Regions from separate parts of the Pseudoalteromonas sp. APC 3495 genome, predicted to be linked through region 1. Evidence: predicted binding sites of a transcription regulator. Region 1 holds the regulator's gene; each other region holds the start of a gene.
What was found. Region 1 encodes sigma-54, which starts transcription at its own class of promoters, with help from an activator protein. Its sites were predicted from a motif close to GTTGGCACGNNNNTNGNNT; they were not measured.
Positions count from the first base shown of each region.

Region 2: a site for sigma-54 is predicted at 4,486-4,504, ahead of QL984_RS10685 (PA2169 family four-helix-bundle protein). Genes of this name have one in related genera too.
Region 3: a site for sigma-54 is predicted at 1,235-1,253, ahead of flgB (flagellar basal body rod protein FlgB). Genes of this name have one in related genera too.

Region 1 covers NZ_JASDDA010000009.1:34,255-41,471, forward strand. The annotation lists gene lptB (LPS export ABC transporter ATP-binding protein) at 1-66, shown strand, start outside; gene QL984_RS05570 (RNA polymerase factor sigma-54) at 448-1,947, shown strand; gene hpf (ribosome hibernation promoting factor) at 1,974-2,261, shown strand; gene ptsN (PTS IIA-like nitrogen regulatory protein PtsN) at 2,266-2,718, shown strand; gene rapZ (RNase adapter RapZ) at 2,738-3,580, shown strand; gene QL984_RS05590 (HPr family phosphocarrier protein) at 3,605-3,877, shown strand; gene mgtE (magnesium transporter) at 4,017-5,375, shown strand; gene QL984_RS05600 (YgiQ family radical SAM protein) at 5,453-7,217, opposite strand, start outside.
Region 2 covers NZ_JASDDA010000023.1:289-7,505, reverse strand. The annotation lists gene QL984_RS10695 (FecR domain-containing protein) at 1-896, shown strand, start outside; gene QL984_RS10690 (TonB-dependent receptor) at 906-3,938, shown strand; gene QL984_RS10685 (PA2169 family four-helix-bundle protein) at 4,004-4,447, opposite strand; gene QL984_RS10680 (LysR family transcriptional regulator) at 4,620-5,558, opposite strand; gene aceK (bifunctional isocitrate dehydrogenase kinase/phosphatase) at 5,575-7,217, opposite strand, start outside.
Region 3 covers NZ_JASDDA010000017.1:8,521-15,737, forward strand. The annotation lists gene QL984_RS08875 (chemotaxis protein) at 1-306, shown strand, start outside; gene QL984_RS08880 (protein-glutamate O-methyltransferase CheR) at 327-1,157, shown strand; gene flgB (flagellar basal body rod protein FlgB) at 1,287-1,697, shown strand; gene flgC (flagellar basal body rod protein FlgC) at 1,700-2,131, shown strand; gene QL984_RS08895 (flagellar hook assembly protein FlgD) at 2,145-2,822, shown strand; gene flgE (flagellar hook protein FlgE) at 2,881-4,203, shown strand; gene QL984_RS08905 (flagellar basal body rod protein FlgF) at 4,337-5,080, shown strand; gene flgG (flagellar basal-body rod protein FlgG) at 5,102-5,890, shown strand; gene flgH (flagellar basal body L-ring protein FlgH) at 5,905-6,588, shown strand; gene QL984_RS08920 (flagellar basal body P-ring protein FlgI) at 6,601-7,217, shown strand, end outside.

The sequences.
Region 1 (7,217 bases):
CCTGAATACGTATTAAACGATAAAACAGTACGCGATGTTTATTTGGGCGAGCAGTTCAAGCTCTAATATGTGTGTTATTCCACTAAGCATCTGCTAAGATTAATCATACTTAGGTCTGTTGACCTTTCAAGGTTGAATTTGCAGCAGTCTGTTTGGTATTTAGGCAAGGCAGAGCCTATGTGGTGTGGTATTCCCCATAAATAGGCGATAACGCAGCATCAATGCCAAACAGGCGCTGCCCTTCGGGTTCTGCCTAGGGACGATTTACTCTTTGTTGCCTACATGGATGTAGGTAAGGAGCGTGAGCAGGACGCGGAAGCTTTGCTCGGTTTTGACTTAGCCCACTAGGTTACAAACCTCGCGCCGCAATTAAACCGCCCCTAGTTTGAACAAATTTTAATCCGTAAAGGTCAACAGACCGTAATTTAAAAGGATTGTTAGAGATAAATGAGGCAATCATTACAGCTGCGCATGGGCCAGCAACTTACAATGACTCCACAGTTGCAACAAGCAATTCGCTTATTGCAACTCAGTACATTGGATCTCCAGCAAGAAATTCAAGAAGCGCTCGATAGCAACCCCTTGCTTGAAGTTGAAGAACACGATTACAGCGAAGACACTGCAGGTAAAAACGAACAAAAAGCCGATAACGATGACTTAACGCTAAGTGCCTCAGCTGACGATAAACCTAGCGAGGATGAGCAAGATAGCGGCGAAGCAATGACCAAAGACACCATTAGCGATGATATGGCTATGGATGTTACTTGGGATGAATATATGAGCGCTGCGCCTGCCTCTTCATCGGGCCCAATGCCAGAAGATGAATCTATTTATCAAGGCTCTTCGACTGAAACGCTGCATGAGTATTTAATGTGGCAACTTCAACTGACGCCGTTTAGTCCTACCGATGAAGCGATAGCTATTGCAATTGTAGAAGCTGTGGACGACTCAGGGATTCTAACCCTTAGCTGTGAAGAAATATTAGAAAGCTTTAACCAAGAAAACGACGGCGAAGATGAAGTTGAACTTGACGAAATAGAAGCGGTACTAAAGCGTATTCAACTATTTGATCCAGTGGGAATAGCCGCGCGTAGTTTACAAGAGTGCTTGTGTATTCAGCTAAATCAATTTGATAAAGACACACCTTTTTTAAACGAAACAAAAATGATCTTAACCGATCATATTGATTTACTTGCTGCACGTGACTATCGCACGTTGATGAAAAAAACAAAGCTTAAAGAAGATGAGCTTAAAGAAATCATGACGTTGATTCATACGCTCAGCCCAAAACCGGCAGACACTATTGTTAGAGAAGAGTCTGAATACGTTATTCCTGATGTGTCGGTTAAAAAAGTTAAAGGTCGTTGGGTAGTTGAATTAAACCCAGATAGCATGCCTAAGATCAGAGTAAATAGCCAATATGCAGCTATGTCGCGTACGGTTAAATCAAGTGGTGATAGCCAGTTTATTCGCTCGCACTTACAAGAGGCTAAATGGTTTATAAAAAGCTTAGAAAGTAGAAATGACACGCTACTTAAAGTAACCAACTGTATTGTGCAACAGCAACAGGCCTTTTTTGAACACGGTCCTGAGGCTATGAAGCCTATGGTGCTTAACGATGTGGCTGAAATGGTGGAAATGCACGAGTCGACTATATCGCGTGTTACTACGCAAAAATACATGCATACACCACGTGGCATTTTTGAGCTTAAATATTTCTTTTCAAGCCATGTAAGTACTGAAAATGGTGGCGAATGTTCATCAACAGCAATACGTGCATTAATTAAAAAATTAATCGCTGCAGAAAACTCAGCTAAACCATTGAGTGATAGTAAAATTGCAGATATATTGGCAGAGCAAGGAATTAAAGTAGCGAGGAGAACCATTGCAAAATATCGCGAATCTCTAGCTATTCCCCCGTCTAATCAACGTAAAAGTTTGATTTAAGGCGTACAACAAAGAGGAAAATGTTTATGCAACTGAATTTAACTGGTCGCCATGTAGATATTACCGACTCGCTTAGAGACTACGTAAATAGTAAATTTTCGAAGTTACAGAGGCACACTGATCACATAACGAATGTGCACGTTATTCTCGATGTAGAAAAACTAAACCAAAAAGCTGAAGCAACCGTTCATGTTAGTGGCGCTGAGATTTTTGCCTCTACTGAGCATCAAGATATGTATGCCGCTATAGACTCGCTCATTGACAAGCTAGATCGTCAAGTAATTAAACACAAAGAGAAACTTGCTCGACACTAACACTATGAAACTAAGCTCACTTATCTGTCAGGACTGCAGTAAAGCTGCGGTCCTTTTTAATAGTAAAAAAAGAATTTTAGAATTTATCAGTGAATTGGCTCACAATAAGCTGCCCTATTTAACACAACAAGATATTCTTAATGCATTAACTGCAAGAGAAAAGCTTGGAAGTACAGGCATTGGCCGAGGCATTGCTATTCCACATGGTCGCATGAGTGGAGCTCAAGAGCCCCTTGCTTTGATTTTAGTGAGCGAAACAGCTATTAATTTTGATGCGATTGATAACCGGCCGGTTGACATTTTTGTCGCGTTAATTGTTCCCGATGGCGATAATCAGCAGCATTTGAAAACGCTAGCCACGATTGCTGATAAGCTCAATGATAAAGAATTTTGTAAACAGTTACGCGCCGCCAAATCGGATAGCGAACTATATCAGGTTATCGTCAGTCAATCGTAGTAACAAAGAAAGGTGATAAATGGAATTAATAATTATAAGCGGTCGTTCAGGGTCAGGTAAATCTGTGGCGTTACGCGTTGTGGAAGACTTAGGTTATTATTGTGTAGACAATATTCCTCTTAATTTATTACCATCATTAGTGCGCAGTGTTTCCGACAGTTATAATAAAATTGCCGTGAGTGTTGATGTACGTAACCTACCTAAAGAGCAACAGCAGTTTAATGAAATCATTGAATATTTACCTGGTTTTACTAAACCAACGGTATTTTATTTAGACAGTGACGATCAAACATTAATAAAACGCTTTTCGGAAACGCGTCGTCTCCACCCTTTATCTATTGATTCTTTGCCGCTTGATTTAGCCATAAAAAAAGAAAAACAACTGCTTGATGTATTGATTAATCGTGCTGATTATATGATTGATACCACAGATTTAAGTGTGCATCAGCTTGCTGAATCTATTCGTGAAAAAATACTCGGAAAAAAAGATAAACAACTGATCATTACCTTTGAGTCATTTGGTTTTAAACACGGCATCCCTAAAGAAGCAGATTACGTATTCGATGCCCGTTTTTTACCAAACCCGCATTGGGAGCCTGAACTTAAGCCACTTACGGGGCTGGATCAACCAGTAAAAGACTACCTAGCAAGTCACAGCATAGTGCAAAAATTTACATGGCAAATTCAAACATTTGTGCAAACATGGCTGCCGCATTTAGAACGAAATAACCGCAGCTACTTAACCATTGCAATTGGCTGTACCGGTGGGCAACACCGCTCTGTTTATTTAGCGCAAACCATTGGTGAAAGCTTTGCAATGAGTCATCCTAATGTAAAAATTCGCCACCGAGAACAAGAATAAAATCAAAGCTTGCGAGAACATGTCATGCGGTTAGAAAATACATTTTTAATAAAAAACAAATTAGGATTACACGCTAGAGCGGCGACAGTATTAGCTCAGCTTTCTGTGCAATTTGATGCCACAATCACTTTATTTCAAGATGACAAACAAGCCGCTGGCGATAGCGTGCTGGCACTTATGTTACTCGAAAGCAGCCAAGGCAAAGAAGTTAAGGTGGTATGCGAAGGCCCCGACGCTGAGCCTGCACTTAGCGCAATAGGTGAACTCATCGACCAACGATTTAATGAGCAAGAATAAAAAAGTTCATTATTAACTCATCATCCTAAGCTTAGGTTAATAGTGGTTGAGTTAGTTTGCTCACATAAAGTAAGATAAACTAAAATTGAATAGCATTTATACCCTTCCAGCATGTAATACAATTTAATTAAGGACGCCAATGCCTGAAGCTTTAGAACAAGATATTCCACTACAACAACTAAAACAGGTGACTAAGTCACTAAATAGTGGTCAATTTGTTCAAGTTAGACGCATGCTGGCAAAAACGGCGCCTTGTGATACCGCACTTCTTTTAGAATCATCCCCGCATAAAATTCGCCGTATGCTCTGGCAGCTTGTTGATCCTGATGTACAAGGTGATGTGCTTGAAGAGCTGTCTGAAGATGTACGTTTGGGTATTATTGCGCAAATGGCACCCGAGCACATTGCTGCCGCAACCGAAGACATGGGCCATGATGACTTAGGGGAAGTACTACGTAGCCTACCTGACACCGTTTATAAAGATGTTGTTAGCGCTATGGATATTCAAGATAGAGAACGTGCAACGCAGGCTTTATCGTATCAAGAGCGCTCTGCTGGCGCATTGATGAATATAGATACCGTTACTATTCGCCCCGATGTGACTCTAGATGTGGTACTGCGTTATATTCGCTTACGCGGCGAATTACCTGAGGGTACAGATGACTTATATGTGGTTGATGAAAATAACTGCTTTTTAGGCGCCCTATCGCTGAGTACTTTATTAACTAATCCCCCTGAAAAAATTGTTCATGAGTTAATGGATGAAGACTGTGAGTCTATTCCTATTTCAATGGATGAGAGCGAAGTTGCACAATTGTTTGAGCGTCATAACTGGATATCGGCACCGGTTGTTGATGACAACGCACACTTGCTTGGGCGGATCACCATTGATGATATCGTTGATGTTATTCGTGAAGACGCTGAGCACAGTTTACTGGGTTTAGCGGGTTTAGATGATGAAGAAGATACCTTTGCACCTGTGTTGAAAAGCTCTAAAAAGCGCTCAATTTGGCTGGGTGTAAACTTACTAACTGCATTGCTGGCTGCAATTGTGGCGAGCTTTTTTGAAAACACCTTAGCTATATTACCAATTCTTGCTGTGCTCAATGGTATTGTCCCGTCAATGGGTGGGGTTGCAGGCAGCCAAACCTTAACTTTGGTTATTCGCGGTATCGCGGTGGGCCATATCAACCAAACTAACCAACGTTTTTTATTATTAAAAGAACTCGCTATCGGCGCGATTAACGGTATGGTTTGGTCTATCCTAATTGCCGGTGTCGTTGCGCTTTGGCAATGGGATTTCAAACTCGGTGGTGTTTTAGCGTTTGCTATGTTTATGAATTTAGTTGCAGCAGGTATTGCGGGTGCTAGTATCCCACTATTGCTTAAAAAAATGAAAATAGATCCAGCACTTGCAGGCAGTGTGGTACTAACCACGGTAACTGATATTGTTGGTATATTTGCCTTCTTAGGTACTGCGACTTGGTTATTGATTTAATCTTTTTATAAACAAAAACACCGCATCAATACGCGGTGTTTTTGTTTAAGCCGATAGTTACTTTACATAAGTTAAGGCTACTTAGCGCGTTGGCGATTACCACCTACCTTAGGTTTAGTGTTGGCTTTTTTAAACTGGCTAAAGCCAGTATGACGAGTCAGCGCAGGACGACCGCCCTTGTTACCTTTTCCGCCTTTGGTTTGTCTTTCATCTCGTCCTTCTTCAGGGACTAAACAGTTAGGTCCTTTACCAATAAGCTTGGCTTTGCCCATGTTACGCAGGGCTTCGCGGATCATTGGCCAACCGGCAGGATCGTGATAGCGTAAAATCGCTTTATGCAAACGACGTTGGCGCGCTCCCTTAGGCACAGGTACTTGCTCCGTATTATTTTTAATATTACGTAGCGAGTTCATTTCTGTGTGGTAAATGGTGGTTGCGTTGGCCATCGGTGATGGATAAAAATTTTGTACCTGATCAAGCTTAAAATCATTCGATTTCAACCATAAAGCCATGTTTACCATGTCTTCATCTTTAGTCCCCGGGTGAGCAGAAATAAAGTATGGAATTAAATACTGCTTTTTACCCGCTTCTTTTGAGTACTTATCAAATAACGCTTTAAATTCATCATAGGCGCCCATACCTGGTTTCATCATTTTTGATAATGGGCCATCTTCTGTGTGCTCAGGTGCTATTTTTAAATATCCACCAACATGATGGGTTACTAGCTCTTTAACGTAACGAGGATCACGTACTGCAAGGTCATAACGCACGCCCGAAGCAATTAAGATCTTTTTGATCCCTTTAACCTCACGCGCCTTTTTATATAAGTCGATAGTGGGTGTGTGATCGGTATCCATATGCTTACAAATATCAGGATACACACACGACAAGCGACGGCACGTACTCTCTGCTTTTTTGCTGGTACAACGCAGTTTGTACATATTTGCAGTTGGCCCACCTAAATCAGAAATAACCCCCGTAAAGCCCGGCACTTTATCTCTAATTTGTTCAATTTCTTCGATAATCGATTCTTGAGAACGGCTTTGTATTATGCGCCCCTCATGCTCGGTAATAGAACAAAACGAACAGCCGCCAAAACAGCCGCGCATAATATTTACCGACGTTTTAATCATATCGTAAGCAGGGATTTTATCATCGCCATAACTTGGATGTGGTATACGCTGGTAAGGTAAACCAAACACGTCATCCATTTCCTGAGTTTCAAGCGGATAAGCCGGCGGATTCACCCAAATAGAACGATCGCCATGACGCTGAAATAACGCCCTTGCACAACCTGGGTTGGTTTCTTGATGTAAAATACGTGATGCATGGGCATACAAAGGCTTATTAACGCTAACCTGCTCAAATGCCGGCAGTTTAACGTAAGTTTTTTCCCACGGCTTAGGACGAGCAGGCTGGATGGTAATTGGTTTTGCAGCTTCTGCTTGTAAATCGATGCCGGCTTGCTTAAATTCTGATTTAGCACAGCCCACATCATCCGCGCCATAAGGATTAGGAATAGGGTCTATTTTACCAATTTTATCAATGGCTGTTGAGTCACTGCCACGCCAACCAGGTAAAGGCTCTTTACGAATAACTGCCGTGCCTCTAACATCCTGTATGGTATCGATGGTTTCACCGGCAGCGATACGATGCGCTACTTCAACTAACGGGCGTTCGGCATTACCATAAATTAAAATATCGCCTTTAGCGTCAAATAATACGCTACGACGTACTTTTTCTTGCCAGTAATCATAATGAGCAATACGGCGCAGACTGGCTTCAATGCCCCCTAACACTAATGGCACATCTTTGTAGGCTTCACGACAGCGTTGTGAATAA
Region 2 (7,217 bases), on a different contig from region 1:
GTGTACTTAACGAACTCAGCGTATTATTTCCAAATAAACAATCGGCTAATAGCAAAACAAAGCCTGCGTATGTATTTGGCATGGCAGCAAGTATTGTTGCTGCATTAATGATGTGCAGCTATTTATTGCTAAATATAGATAGCAATTTCAACAAAAATTTAGCCAAGGTAAATTATACAAAAATTTATAAAACAAAAGTTGGTGAGCAAGCAACCTATGTTTTACCAGATGGCACAATTGTACAACTTAATACCAATAGCTCATTGGAAGTCGCTTATAGCCAAGGCCGTAGGCAATTGTTACTAAGTCGTGGCGAGGGCCGTTTTAATGTTGCTAAAGATGCATCACGCCCATTCAGCGTGATGGCCGGTGATAAAAGCTTTACCGCTCTCGGTACTGTATTTAATGTGCAGCGCAATACTTCGTCAGATCTCGAGCTGGTTGTTACTGAGGGTAAAGTGATGATCACCGATCCTAGCGTTGCTGTTAATGCTGATGATTTCAAAGCGTATCAACAAGCTGATAATAACAATCATGAAATTCGTCAAATTAATGCCAATATTGTGATTTCCGGTGAAAAAGCCATTATTGAACAAAGCGTTACCAAACCAATCACACACTTATCGGTTGATGATGTACAGCGTGACTTAGCTTGGCAAAATGGCATGTTGATATTTAATGGTGAGCAACTGGTAGATGCCTTAAACGAAGTCAGCCGTTATACCGCTACGCGGTTTGAACTATCATCTGATGAGTTAGCCCGTATAAAAGTGGCCGGTGTTTTTAAAGCGGGTGATGTGGCAGGCCTGTTAGAGAGCTTGCAAAATAATTTTTCGATTGAACATGAACGTTTAGGCGAGCATGTTGTTAGCCTAAAATATCAAAAAAAATCATAGGTAATCGTAATGAAAATCACACCATTGTTAATCAATGTTGCTCATAAGAGTGTAAAAAGTAATTTAAAGATTAAAAAAATGATAAAAAACTATAGAGGATTTTTGTTTGCTAACTGTTTATATAAGTTGCGCAGTAACCATACGTGCCATTTAACTCAATTTGGCCTTGTTGCACCGCTGTTTTTAAGTATCAGTGTGTATGCAAGTCAAACCGAGGGGCAAATGATGCAATTTGATATAAAAGCGCAACGAGCAGACAAAGCCTTAATAGAATTTGCTAAGCAAACAGAACAAACTGTGGTTTTTTCGTATGAACTTGCCAAGCAATACGAAGCAAATTCGTTGTATGGATTTTATTCTCAACTTGATGCACTAAAAGCATTACTGGCTGAGACACAGCTCGATGCGGTTGTTGATCAAAATGGTTTACTGAGTATTAAACTCAAACAAATCAATAGGAAAGATAACAACATGATGAAGCTTTCAGGAGTTAGTGCAGCTGTATTACCTGCTTTACTTGCAGTTAATTCACAAGGAATCAATGCCGCTGAACAAAGCGCAGAACAAAACATCGAAAAAATTGCTATTGTAGGTAGTCGTGTGGCAGGGCGCTCAGTTGAAGACTTACCTGTCCCCGTTGATATTTTAAGTGCAGAAGCACTCGAAAATACCGGCCAAACAGAAGTTGGCCGCATGCTTCAAGCTATCGCACCTTCTTTTAACTTTTCAAGTTCATCTATCAGTGATGGTACTGACGCATTAAGACCAGCAACGCTACGTGGCCTAGGGCCAGATCAAACGTTGGTATTGATCAATGGTAAGCGTCGTCACCAAGCCAGTATTATTCATATTAATACTTCGGTGGGGCGTGGTACGGCGGGTACCGATATGAACGCTATTCCAGCCTCAGCAATTAAACGTATTGAAGTACTGCGTGATGGCGCTGCGGCTCAATATGGTTCTGATGCAATTGCCGGTGTTATAAATATTGTGCTCAAAGATGGCAGCGAAGGTGGTAAAGCCGCTATTAACTACGGTGAGTATTCAGAAGGTGATGGCGAAACTGTTAACATCGACTTTAATAAAGGCTTTGCTTTAGGTGACAATGGTTATTTAAATACAACTATAAACTACCGTGACCGCGCACCAACTAACCGTGCAGGGCTTCATGGTTCATGTCAATTTTATGGTTGTACTGAGCTCAGTGACGGCACGTTACTGGCAGGCGACCCGCGTGAACTAACCGCGCCACGCGATACATTTAGAATTGGCGATGCCGACTCTCAACAATTTGGTTTAACGGTTAACACCGGCTACGAATTAGGAGCGGGTGAACTATACGGTTTTATTACCTATTCAACGCGTGATAACGAATCAGCAGCATTTTTCCGTCATAATGCCAATGCCGGTGGTAACCCAGTATTACAAGATGGTGATGCGACAGTTCCGGCTGGCTTTTTACCAAAAATAAACACTACGATTGACGATATTTCATATAACTTTGGTTATAAAACGCAGTTTGATAACGACTCAAGCTTAGACTTATCGTACACCTATGGTGAAAACAGCATTGATTACACCACTAGCGATACGATTAATGCCTCTTATGCCAACTTCTTACGTTACGACCAAGGCTTAAGCGCTGCAGATATTCGCGCCACTATTCCACGTGAAGGTTACGCGTATGGTATGGAGCTATCACTGCAAACGATTAATCTTGATTTTACTCAAAATTTTGATGATTACTCATTAGCAATGGGCGCAGAAATACGCACCGATGAGTACCGTATTTTAGAGGGCAGCGAATACGCATACCGTGATTACGATACCAACAATGGTGTTAATATTTATGATGGACTAAGCGGTGGTATTGGTAGCGAAAATGCATCAGGTGGCACACAAGGCTTTGGTGGTTCATCGCCAGCATCGTCGGTTGATGAGTCGCGCGATGTGATCTCGTTTTATTTAGACGCTGAAGCTTACGTTATTGAAGATGTGATTATCTCAGGGGCGTTACGTTACGATAATTACAAAGGATTTGGCGATACAGTTAACTTTAAACTCGCGGGTAACTGGTCACTAACCGAAGATATTTCACTTCGTGGTGCATTAAGCTCAGGCTTTAGAGCGCCTTCAATGCAGCAGTTGTACTTTAACAATATCAGCACGCAGTTTGTTGTTGGTCCTAATGGCAATTTAGTGGCTGAAGAAGTGGGCACGTTTAGAAACGATTCAACCTTGGCGCAAAGTTTAGGTATTCCTAAGTTAACAGAAGAGAAATCTCAAAACCGCAGTTTAGGTATTGTTTATAATGTAAGCGATAATATTAATGTAACGCTTGATTACTACTCAATCGATATTGACGACCGTATTGTAATTAGTAATCGCTTAGGCAAAGGTTTATCAAACAGTCTTGATGCCGCGTTATTGAGCTCGGGTGCTGGTGCAGGACAGTTTTTCTTAAATGGGGCTGACACAGAAACGCAAGGTATCGACTTTGTGGCTACATGGAATACAGAAGGCCTAGGCGGCACACTTGATTTTACATTAGCGGCCAACTTTACCGAAACCGATGTGGTGTCGTTATTTACACCTGCAGGTTCTGGTCTTGAAACCGTGCCAGTCGATGATGTGTTTTCTGATCAAGAAATTTCTATCATCGAAGAATGGCAACCAGAAGATCGCATTAACTTAAGTGCACTTTATCGCCGTGACGACTGGACTGTTAATTTATCACTTAATCGTTTTGGTGAGTACACAGTTGAAGATGGCGGTCGCCAGACTTACGGTGCTGAAATTTTAACTGACATTAAAGTTAATTACTTTGTAACTGATAATTTATCGGTAAATATTGGCGCAAATAACTTATTTGATGTTTACCCTGATGAAAACACCATAGGTAATTCACGTTCGGGTACTATTGTAGATGCTCAAGGTAATACCATTGTCAGCAGTGATGGGGTATTTAAGTACTCTCGTCGTTCAGCGCCATTTGGTTTTAACGGTGCTTACTACTACGTAGGTGCAGAATACCGCTTTTAATTAATAACTCTCCTATTGTTATTTAACAACCAAAGGGCCGTAAGGCCCTTTTATAGTTTTTAAACTTAATGTTTTTGCATTTTACTCATTTCAGCATGACAGCTTTGCATGGTAAGCAATACCTTTGACAGCGCCGCTTCACAATCATGTGATTGAGGCTTTTTTAACGCTGTTTTAATTTCTTCTAAGGTTTTATCTTCTACTTCTTCAAGCTCTTTAATGTAGGTTTGGTCGTTATCGCTAGTAAATGTACTGAGCAAAGCGGTAAATGCTCTGCGTGCTTCTACCGCGAACGAAGAGCCATCTTCACGTGCACCTTGTTGATTAATTGCATAGGGTTGTAAGCTTTCAACACTTACTTTGCGGGCGTCGATCATGCGCTGAAATAATGCACTTACGCTAGGATCTTGTACTTTATCTTGTGCTTTTTCGTAAAAGTCGATACCGCTATTCATTACTTGGATAATGTCGGTGATATGATTTATCTCTTGTCCTTGATGGGTGCTCATAATAATGACCTCTGTTAATTTAAAATACATAGATAACTAAGCAAGCGGCATTCCAACGCGGTTTTATTTTTTAACTAATTGTTTTTCATGGTTTTATTATTATGGGGAGGTCTAGGCAAGCTTGCTAACATGCTGCTAGCAAGCAAAATTTACATAAAAGCATGTAAGAAGGTTATTTAAGCTCTTCAGCTACTTCGGCTACTTTTTGACGTAACCAAATATGGCTAGCATCTCTGTGTAACAAAGGGCTCCATATCATATCAAGTTCAAATGGTGGAATTGGAAAGGGTGGTTCAAGTATTTTAAGCCCCGGATCGTCTACATAAATATTGGCCGCTTTTGAAGGTAAAGTCGCCACGAGGTTTTTTTCTTTCGCTAAATGAATCGCAACATGGTAGTTACGAGTAAAGGTGGCAATATTTCGATGCTTCCCAAAATGTGCGAGCGCTTCGTCAACCCAACCCAGCTTTTGCACATCTTTAGGATCCATGCCAACCCCAACACCAAAGCCTGTTTTACTTACCCAAATATGGCGGGCTTTTAAATAGCTATCTAGGCTAAAGTTTTCAATAATAGGGTTGTCGGATTTTACTAAACAGCAAAAGCTATCTTTCCAAATTCGCTTATGATGAAACGATTGCGGTAAGTTCTCAAAGCGGTTAATTGCCATGTCTACTTTACCGTTTTCTACATCATGAAAGGTTACATCGCTGGGCGTTAAAATATCTAATGTGGTGTCTGGGGCTTCTTCATGTAATTTCCCTAATAAACGCGGTGCCATGGTACTGGCTGCATAGTCACTGGCCATAATTCTAAACACGCGTTTACTTTGTTTAGCTTCAAATTCGCGATTAGGTGCTAGCGTTTCTTCAAGCGTCATCAAAATACCGCGAATAACAGGCTGTAACTCAATAGCGCGCTCGGTCGGCACCATACCATCGCTGGTACGCACTAAAATAGGATCGTTAAAAAGGTTACGTAGGCGTTTAAGTCCATTACTCATTGCCGGTTGAGTAATACTAAGCTGGTTAGCAGCACGAGTAACGTTACATTCGCGCAGTAATGTATCGAGGTAAACCAGTAAATTTAAATCTATTTTACTTATATTCATTGTGTGTCCTTAACGTTTACCAGTAATGGATAAAACGCTGTGCTGTAGGATAGGGATAAATATGACTCACCTTTCCATTTTTTATATTTTGTTGTGCTTGTTTCCAAAAGCTCACATCAAGTAGTTCAGGGTGCGTACTGGTTAAAAATTGTTTATATGTTGGGTTAGGCATTACAAAGGTACATAATTGCTCTGGAAATACATCTTGCGGAGCAACCGAGTAACTTTGTTCATCCATCAAATAATCATCATAACTTTTTGCTTTGGGTAGTGCCCTAAAGTTCATGTCTGTTAAATATTGCACTTCATCGTAATCATAAAAAATAATACGTTTGTGCTTACTTACACCAAAGTTCTTTAACAGCATATCGCCAGGGAAAATATTCACGGCAATCATTTCTTTAAGCGCCTGGCCATACTCTTCAATGGCATCGGCGGCACTTTTTTCGTCTGCATTTTCTAAAAACAAATTAAGCGGTGTCATTCGCCGTTCAATGTATAAATGTTTTATGATTAACCAGTCACCCTCAATCACCATCGATGAGCCAATGGTTTTGTGCAACTGTGCTAACAAGTTACTATCAAATCGTGCCAAAGGAAATACGACGTTTGAATACTCTATAGTGTCAGCCATTCGGCCAACACGGTCATGACTTTTAACCAGTTGATAGCGTTTTAATACCGTATCGCGACCAAACGGCTTACTTTCGCCAAATTTATCTTTAATAACTTTAAATACATAACCAAACGAGGGTAGGGTAAATACCATCATCACCATACCCGGTGTACCGGGAGCAATGGTAAATTCGTCATTAGAATGGGTTAAATGATTCAAAAACTCGCGATAAAACTCGGTTTTACCTTGTTTATGAAAGCCTATGGCGTTGTAAAGCTCGGCGAGGGTTTTATTAGGCATAAGTTGATTTAAAAACCGCACTAACGCTGAAGGAGCATGAGTTTCTACCATAAAATAGGCACGCGCAAAGCCAAAAATAACGCGCATTTGCGACGACTTTGTAAGTAAGGCATCTAAATAGAGGCCTTTATCTTCATGGTGTAACACGGCAATAATAAAAGGCTGAACGCCACTTTGTGATACAACGCGCCCCACAATGTAAGCGGCTTTATTACGATAAAATGGGGTATGTAATATATCAAAACGCATTTGCCAATGCTGGTGGTGTGTATCGGGTGCTTGTTTATAAAAGGCTTTAACTAATAAACGAATATCGCGTTCTAGGTTGACAAAGTCGGCCTTAAAATCAAAGTGATTAATAATACGCTTAATGGTGGGCTTTAAACCATCTACAACAGGAAAATAACTACGGTATTCAGCTTCAACGGGCACAGAAGGCGCATCTTTGAGCGTGGCTTCTACAAAAATAAAGTCATTGTGAAAATAGCGGCGGTGGTACAGGCGGCAGAATACTGAATTATAAAATGTTTCAGCAAGTTCTGCTTGCGGATGAAAACATAAAAAGTGTTGGTAAAGCTTTTTCACTTCAAGCCATAAGCTCTCGTTTAGCGCGTCTGTTTGCTGGCGTTCCCTTAGTGTTTTTGTTGTTTCGTTTACCCGATCATCGTAATAGCTTATACGCAGGCGACTTATATCATTAATAGCTTGCCAGTCTCTTTTAGCAAAAGCGTAGGGAGCCTTGG
Region 3 (7,217 bases), on a different contig from region 1:
AAAAATGGTAAAGAAGCTTTAATAAGATTAAAAGAAATTGCAGAGCTCGATTGCGTAAATGATATTACAGAGCGAGTAGGGCTACTCATTTCTGATGTAGAAATGCCAGAAATGGATGGTTACACGCTGACTGCAGAAATCAAAGCTAATCCTAAACTTGCGCCACTACATGTGATTTTACACACATCATTGAGTGGTGTTTTCAATCAAGCGATGATTGAAAAAGTAGGAGCAGATGATTTTATTGCAAAATTTAACCCAGACGAGCTTGCAACAGCCGTTAATAAATGGGTTCATCGTGATTAATAAACATAGGTGTTATTGATTTGACTAATAAAGATTTGCAGCAAAACGAATACGATCAATTTCGCTTATTTTTAGAACAACAGTGCGGTATTGTTTTAGGTGAAAATAAGCAGTATTTGGTAAAGAGCCGTTTGGCACCATTAATGTCTCGATTTAATGTTGAATCGTTGTCTGAATTGGTAAGTAAAACTCTCGGTGTGCATGAGCGCCAGTTGCGCGCTGCCGTTGTTGATGCCATGACAACCAATGAGACATTGTGGTTTAGAGATCAGTATCCGTTTGAGTTACTTAAAACCAGATTATTCCCTGAGTTTAAAACGTTAAATAGGCCATTAAAAATATGGTCTGCGGCGAGCTCATCAGGACAAGAACCCTACTCAATAGCGATGTCGGTTGCTGAGTTTCAATCCAGCAGCCCTGGTGTTTTAAAAATGGGTGCACAAATAATTGGTACAGATATATCAAATACCATGCTTGATATGTGTAAACATGCTGAATATGATGCATTGGCATTGGCTCGTGGACTCTCTGCTGAACGCCGTAAAAAGTTTTTTAAAGACAGCGGCAATGGTATGGCACAAGTGGTTGATTCATTGAAAAAGCAAGTGAGCTTTAGGCATTTAAATTTGCTCGATTCGTACGCTTTAATGGGTAAGTTCGATATTATATTTTGCCGTAATGTTTTAATTTACTTTTCACCTGAGGTGAAAGCCAAAATAATTGCACAATTCTCTCAAGCACTTAACCCTAAGGGGTATTTATTTTTAGGTGCGTCGGAGTCTATGTCTGGTTTAAGTACTGACTTTGATATGGTGCGTTGTAACCCTGGTATCATTTATCAAAAGAAATGACCTTCATTAATATATTATCCCTCCTCTAAACGACGCCTATTGCGTCGTTTTTTGTTTTTATCATCACTATTTTCACTGCTGGCTCATTTATTGCTTTATCTGTACTGAGTCAATTTTTTGGAGGTAGTTATGGCTATCAGTTTTGATAAAGCATTAGGCGTGCATCCGCATGCGATGTTGATCCGTTCGCAAAGAGCAGAAATGCTCGCTACTAATATCGCAAATGCTGATACGCCCGGCTATAAAGCAAAAGATATCGACTTTGCCTCAGCATTAAAAACGGCAAAGTCCAACCAACTAAGCGGCAATACCATGGTAAGAACCAATGAAAAACACATTGCCGGTGGTACCCGTAGTGTAGGTAGTAATGAACTATTTCGTACGCCAAATCAAACAGATACAGGTGATGGCAACTCTGTTGATATACAAGTGGAACGGAACTTGTATACACAGAATGCTATGGAGTATCAGGCCAGTGTCCAGTTTCTTAATGGTAAATTTAAAGGCCTGAAAAAAGCCCTCGGTAGTCAAGGAGCCTAATTATGAGTTTATATAATGTGTTTGATATTGCTGGTTCTGGTATGAGCGCGCAAAACGTGCGATTAAATACCACGGCAAGTAATATCTCTAATGCCAATACAATTAGCTCTTCACAAAATGAGACGTACCGAGCGCGACAACCTGTATTTGCTGCGGAGCTAACAAAAGCGTCAGCGTCAGCAAGCAACCCACAGGGCTCTGCCGTTGGTGTAAAAGTGTTAGGAGTGGTTGAAAGTAATAAACCACTACAAATCGAATATAACCCAAATCACCCGAGTGCGGATGAAAATGGATATATTTACAAACCCAACGTGAATGTTGTTGAGGAGATGGCAAATATGATTTCTGCTTCTCGCTCTTATCAGACAAATGTTCAAGTTGCTGATGCAGCTAAGCAAATGTTAAGTAAAACACTGCTGTTAGGTCAGCGGTAACTGAGGGTAGCTCATGAGTAACGATATTAGTACTTCTTCATCCTACATGGACTCTTTACGTTGGCAAGATAAGCAAGTGCCAAAAAAAGAAGAGAGTGATGCGTTAACCCAAGAAGATTTCTTTTCGTTGTTAACACAGCAGTTGTCATATCAAGATCCCAGCAAACCAGCTGATAACGATCAGATGATTGCACAAATGACAAACTTTACTATGGCTGAAGGGATCTCAAATTTAAACTCTAACTTTGAGTCTTTAGCTGCGTCGATGACATCAAATTCAGCATTGCAAGCATCAACACTGGTTGGTAAGCAAGCGCTGCTGGAGTCTGACACACTTGAGCTTAATGAGTCGGGTGAGGTAAAGGGAGCGATTGTTGCTGAAAAGCCGGTAGACAATTTAACGCTTCGTATTGAAGATGCATCAGGGCAATTAGTTAAAACTATTGATTTAGGCACGCAGCCTGCAGGTGCGGTTCGCTTTGCATGGGATGGTAAAAACGAAGCGGGTGAACGACTTCCTCCTGGTGAATACAATGTTAAAGCTGAAGGCAGTACGGATGGCGAATTCTCTAGCTTACCAATTGCCTCATTCAAAAATATTGAGAGTGTTAATATTAATGGCTCAAGCGGCATTATTATTAATACCAAAGAAGGTGCGGTTAGGCTGACTGATGTCGCAGAAATCGCGTAATAGATTTTATGTATTTTTTAGCCAATAGGCTAAATATTTTTTAGGTTAGAGGTTAATTATGAGCTTCAATATTGCATTAACAGGCCTTGCTGCCGCACAAAAAGATTTAGATGTTACCGCCAATAATATTGCCAACGTAAATACCACGGGCTTTAAAGAGTCTCGCGCTGAATTTGCTGATGTATACGCATCATCAGTATTTAGCGCCGGTAAAACGAAAAATGGTGATGGTGTACAAACCACTATGGTTGCCCAGCAGTTTCATCAGGGCTCGCTGCAGTTTACTAATAATTCACTGGATTTAGCGATCACAGGTGAGGGGTATTTTGCTACCAGTCAAGACTTAGGCGCACAAGACTTTACCTACACGCGTGCGGGTGCATTTAAGCTTAATAAAGATAACTTTGTTGTAGATGCTAAAGGTAATTTTTTACAAAGCTTCCCAGTTGATGAAGTTAGTGGTGATACGACCTCTGTAAGTCTTAGTACTTCATCTGCTTTACAAATACCAGATTCTTCGGGCTCTCCGCGCTCTACTTCAAACGTTTATACATCATTTAACGTCGATTCTCGAGAAGATGTAATAGCTGTCCCTTTTGATGCAACAGACAGTACTACTTATAACTCTTCGACATCGACCACAATGTATGACTCACTTGGTGAGCCACATGTTCTACAATTCTTTTTTGTAAAAACAGCGCCTAATGAATGGCAAGTACATGGTACGCTTGATAAAACTCCCTTTGATGCAACTGGTGCCGCGACAGCAACACCAAGCCCGCTAAGTACCTTTGGGTTTGATGCTAGCGGTTTGCCTGCAACGACTAATGGTGCTCCAAATGTTGGTCCAACCTTTACTGATGTTAATTTAACCGGAACTAATTTATCGGGTATTTTATCTAATGGCGCCCAATTTGATGATATTGCGATTAATTGGCGCGATGAGGCCGGTACTGCAAATAGAACGCCTACTCAATATGCGAGTCGCTTTGAGGTGAAAGCACTAGAGCAAGATGGTGCGACAGTAGGTCGCTTAGCGGGTATTGATATTGGTACAGATGGAAAAGTTGTTGCATCTTACAGTAATGGTGATTCAACTTACTTAGGTCAAGTTGCCATGGTGCGCTTTTCAAACTCACAAGGTTTGCAGCAAGTAGGTGACACTTCATGGAAAAAAAGTTTGACCTCGGGGGAACCAATTGCGGGTGAGCCAGGTTCAGGCACACTAGGCAACATTAATTCGTCAGCTCTTGAGCAGTCTAACGTAAACTTAACCAATGAGCTGGTTGATTTGATTAGTGCGCAGCGTAACTTCCAAGCAAACTCTCGTGCGCTTGAGGTTAACTCAACTATTCAACAGAACATCCTTCAGATCAGATAATCATATTTTGATTTACTAAGGCTGCTTAGTGCAGCCTTTTTTATTCCTCTCCTAAAATCTTATTCACACTTAAATTTAATTTGGCACTTATATTGCATTTACTCATACATAGATTTCTTAATGAGTCGATGTTATGGATAAAATGGTCTACATAGCGGCATCTGGCGCTAAACAAAGCATGCAAGGGCTTGCTCTTAAAGCCAATAATTTGGCAAATGCGAATACCACTGGGTTTAAATCTGATTTTGCGCAAGCACGGTCAATGCAGGCTTTCGGTGAAGGTTTGCCGACTCGTGTTTTTGCTATGCAGGAGCGCCCAGGATCAAACATGACATCGGGCGGTGTTGTCGAAACAGGTCGCAGCCTTGATATTGCTATGAGTGATAACGCATGGCTGAGTGTTCAGGATGCCTCTGGTAATGAAGCCTATACAAAAGTGGGTTCGTTAAATATAACGGCTGAAGGAATGTTGACTACCAGCGACGGTCGTCAAGTTATTGGCGAAGGTGGGCCAGTCATATTACCTGTACCGATTGAAAAAATTGAATTTAGCAAAGATGGCACTATTCAAGTTCGCCCTCAAGGTGCACCGGCTAACTTTTTAGAAGAAGTTGATCGGCTAAAAGTAGTTGATGCAAACAACGCTACACTCGAGAAGGGTAACGATGGCTTATTTAGAGCTAAACCAGGCCAAATAGTTGAAACATCAGCCAATGTACAAGTATTAGGCGGCACATTAGAAAAATCGAATGTAAATCCTGTGCATGAAATGGTCGATATGATCAGTCATCAACGCCAATTTGAATTACAAGTAAAACTGATGAAAACAGCTGAAGAGATTGACGAACGTCAAGAACAGCTGATGCGCATCGTTTAACTATAACGTGAGGATATTATTATGAATCCAGCATTATGGATAAGTAAAACAGGGCTTGACGCTCAACAAACAGATATATCGGTTATATCAAATAACTTAGCGAATGCCAGTACAGTGGGTTACAAAAAAAGCCGCGCTATTTTTGAAGACTTACTCTACCAAAATATTAATCAACCAGGCGGTCGCTCATCGCAAGACACCGAAATGCCGTCAGGCTTAATGTTGGGCGCGGGTACGAAAGTGGTCGCTAATCAGAAAAACTTTTCCCAAGGTAACATGCTCACCACTGAAAATTCATTAGATTGGATGATTTCTGGTCCTGGATTTTTTGAGGTTTTACAGCCTGATGGCAATATTGCCTATTCGCGTAACGGTCAGTTTACCACCGACGGTGAGGGGCGAGTTGTAACTTCGGGTGCCGGTTACGTTGTTCAGCCTGAAATGAATGTGCCTGATGATGCACAGTCAATCACCGTATCTCAAGATGGTGAAGTGTCAGTTCGCATTAAAGGTCAAGCCGAAAACGTGGTTATTGGTCAAATTACTATTAGTGATTTTATCAATCCGTCGGGCCTTGAGCCTATAGGGCAAAACCTTTATACCGAAACTGCAGTAAGTGGTGCACCTGTTCAAGGTAACCCGGGGGTTGAGGGCTTAGGTACAATTATTCAAGGTTCACTTGAAACATCAAATGTAAATGTGACCGAAGAGTTGGTTAATTTGATTGAAACTCAGCGAGTTTACGAAATGAACTCAAAGGTAATTTCAGCGGTTGATGAAATGATGAGCTACATCAATCAACAATTATAGTCTTGGGGGATTGTATGCGTAATATCATGTTATTTGCAGTAGGGACTTTACTGTTAAGCGGTTGTGTATCTACACAAAATAATGAAGTAGTGCAGGACGATCCCTACTATGCACCTATGTATCCTGAGCCTAATATGGAGCCAGTGGTAGCAACTGGCTCTTTATTCAGTACTCAGTTATCGAATGACTTATATGCCGATAAGAAAGCACTTAGAACAGGCGATATCATTACGGTTAAATTGCAAGAGTCAACCCAAGCCACAAAAGCGGCTAAAACAGAAACAGATAAACAAACAGATGCTAGCCTCGATCCTGTTATTGGTTTAGGTGGTTTACCGGTTAATATTGGTGGCGATAGTATTCAATTTGGGGTTGGTAGTGATGCGTCGTTTAAAGGTGACTCAAAATCAAATCAATCAAACAGCCTAGTTGGCGATATTTCGGTTAACGTGATGCGAGTATTACCAAATGGTAATTTAGTGATTCGCGGTGAAAAATGGCTAACGCTAAATACCGGTGAAGAATTTATTCGCTTAGAGGGGTTAGTGCGTCCGCAAGATGTCAATGCCGATAATACTGTTGAGTCTAATCGAATTGCGAATGCACGTATTCAGTATTCAGGTAAGGGTCAAACTCAAGAGGCACAAAGCCCGGGTTGGTTAACGCGTTTCTTTAGTAGCTCATTGTTTCCTTTTTAGAGGACATTCGACATGAATGGTTTTAAAGTTTTTTGTTTTATGGTGCTACTAGGCTGGCAATTTACTGCCAGTGCTGAGCGAATTAAAGATGTGTCTATGGTCGAAGGGGTGCGCTCAAACCAATTAGTGGGCTATGGATTGGTTGTTGGTTTACCGGGTACCGGTGAGCAAAGCCGTTTTACCGAACAAAGTTTTAAAGGCATGCTCAATAGTTTTGGTATTACGTTACCTTCTAGTTTAAAGCCAAAAATTAAAAATGTTGCAGCGGTTGCTGTTCATGCTGAACTCCCTCCATTTAGAAAGCCAGGGCAAACCATAGATATAACCGTGTCATCAATTGGCAGTGCAGGCAGCCTGCGCGGTGGTACATTATTACAAACATTCCTAAAAGGGGTTGATGGTAATGTTTACGCCATCGCTCAAGGCAGTTTAATTGTAGGTGGCTTAGGCGCTGAAGGCCTTGATGGTAGTCGCGTTGTGATTAATACGCCAACGGTAGGACGCGTACCAAATGGTGCCACGGTTGAACGTGCTGTTAAAAGCCCATTTATGCAAAACGACTATATTACCTTTAATTTAAACCGCCCTGATTTTACTACTGCTAAACGTTTAGAGAAAACCATAAATGA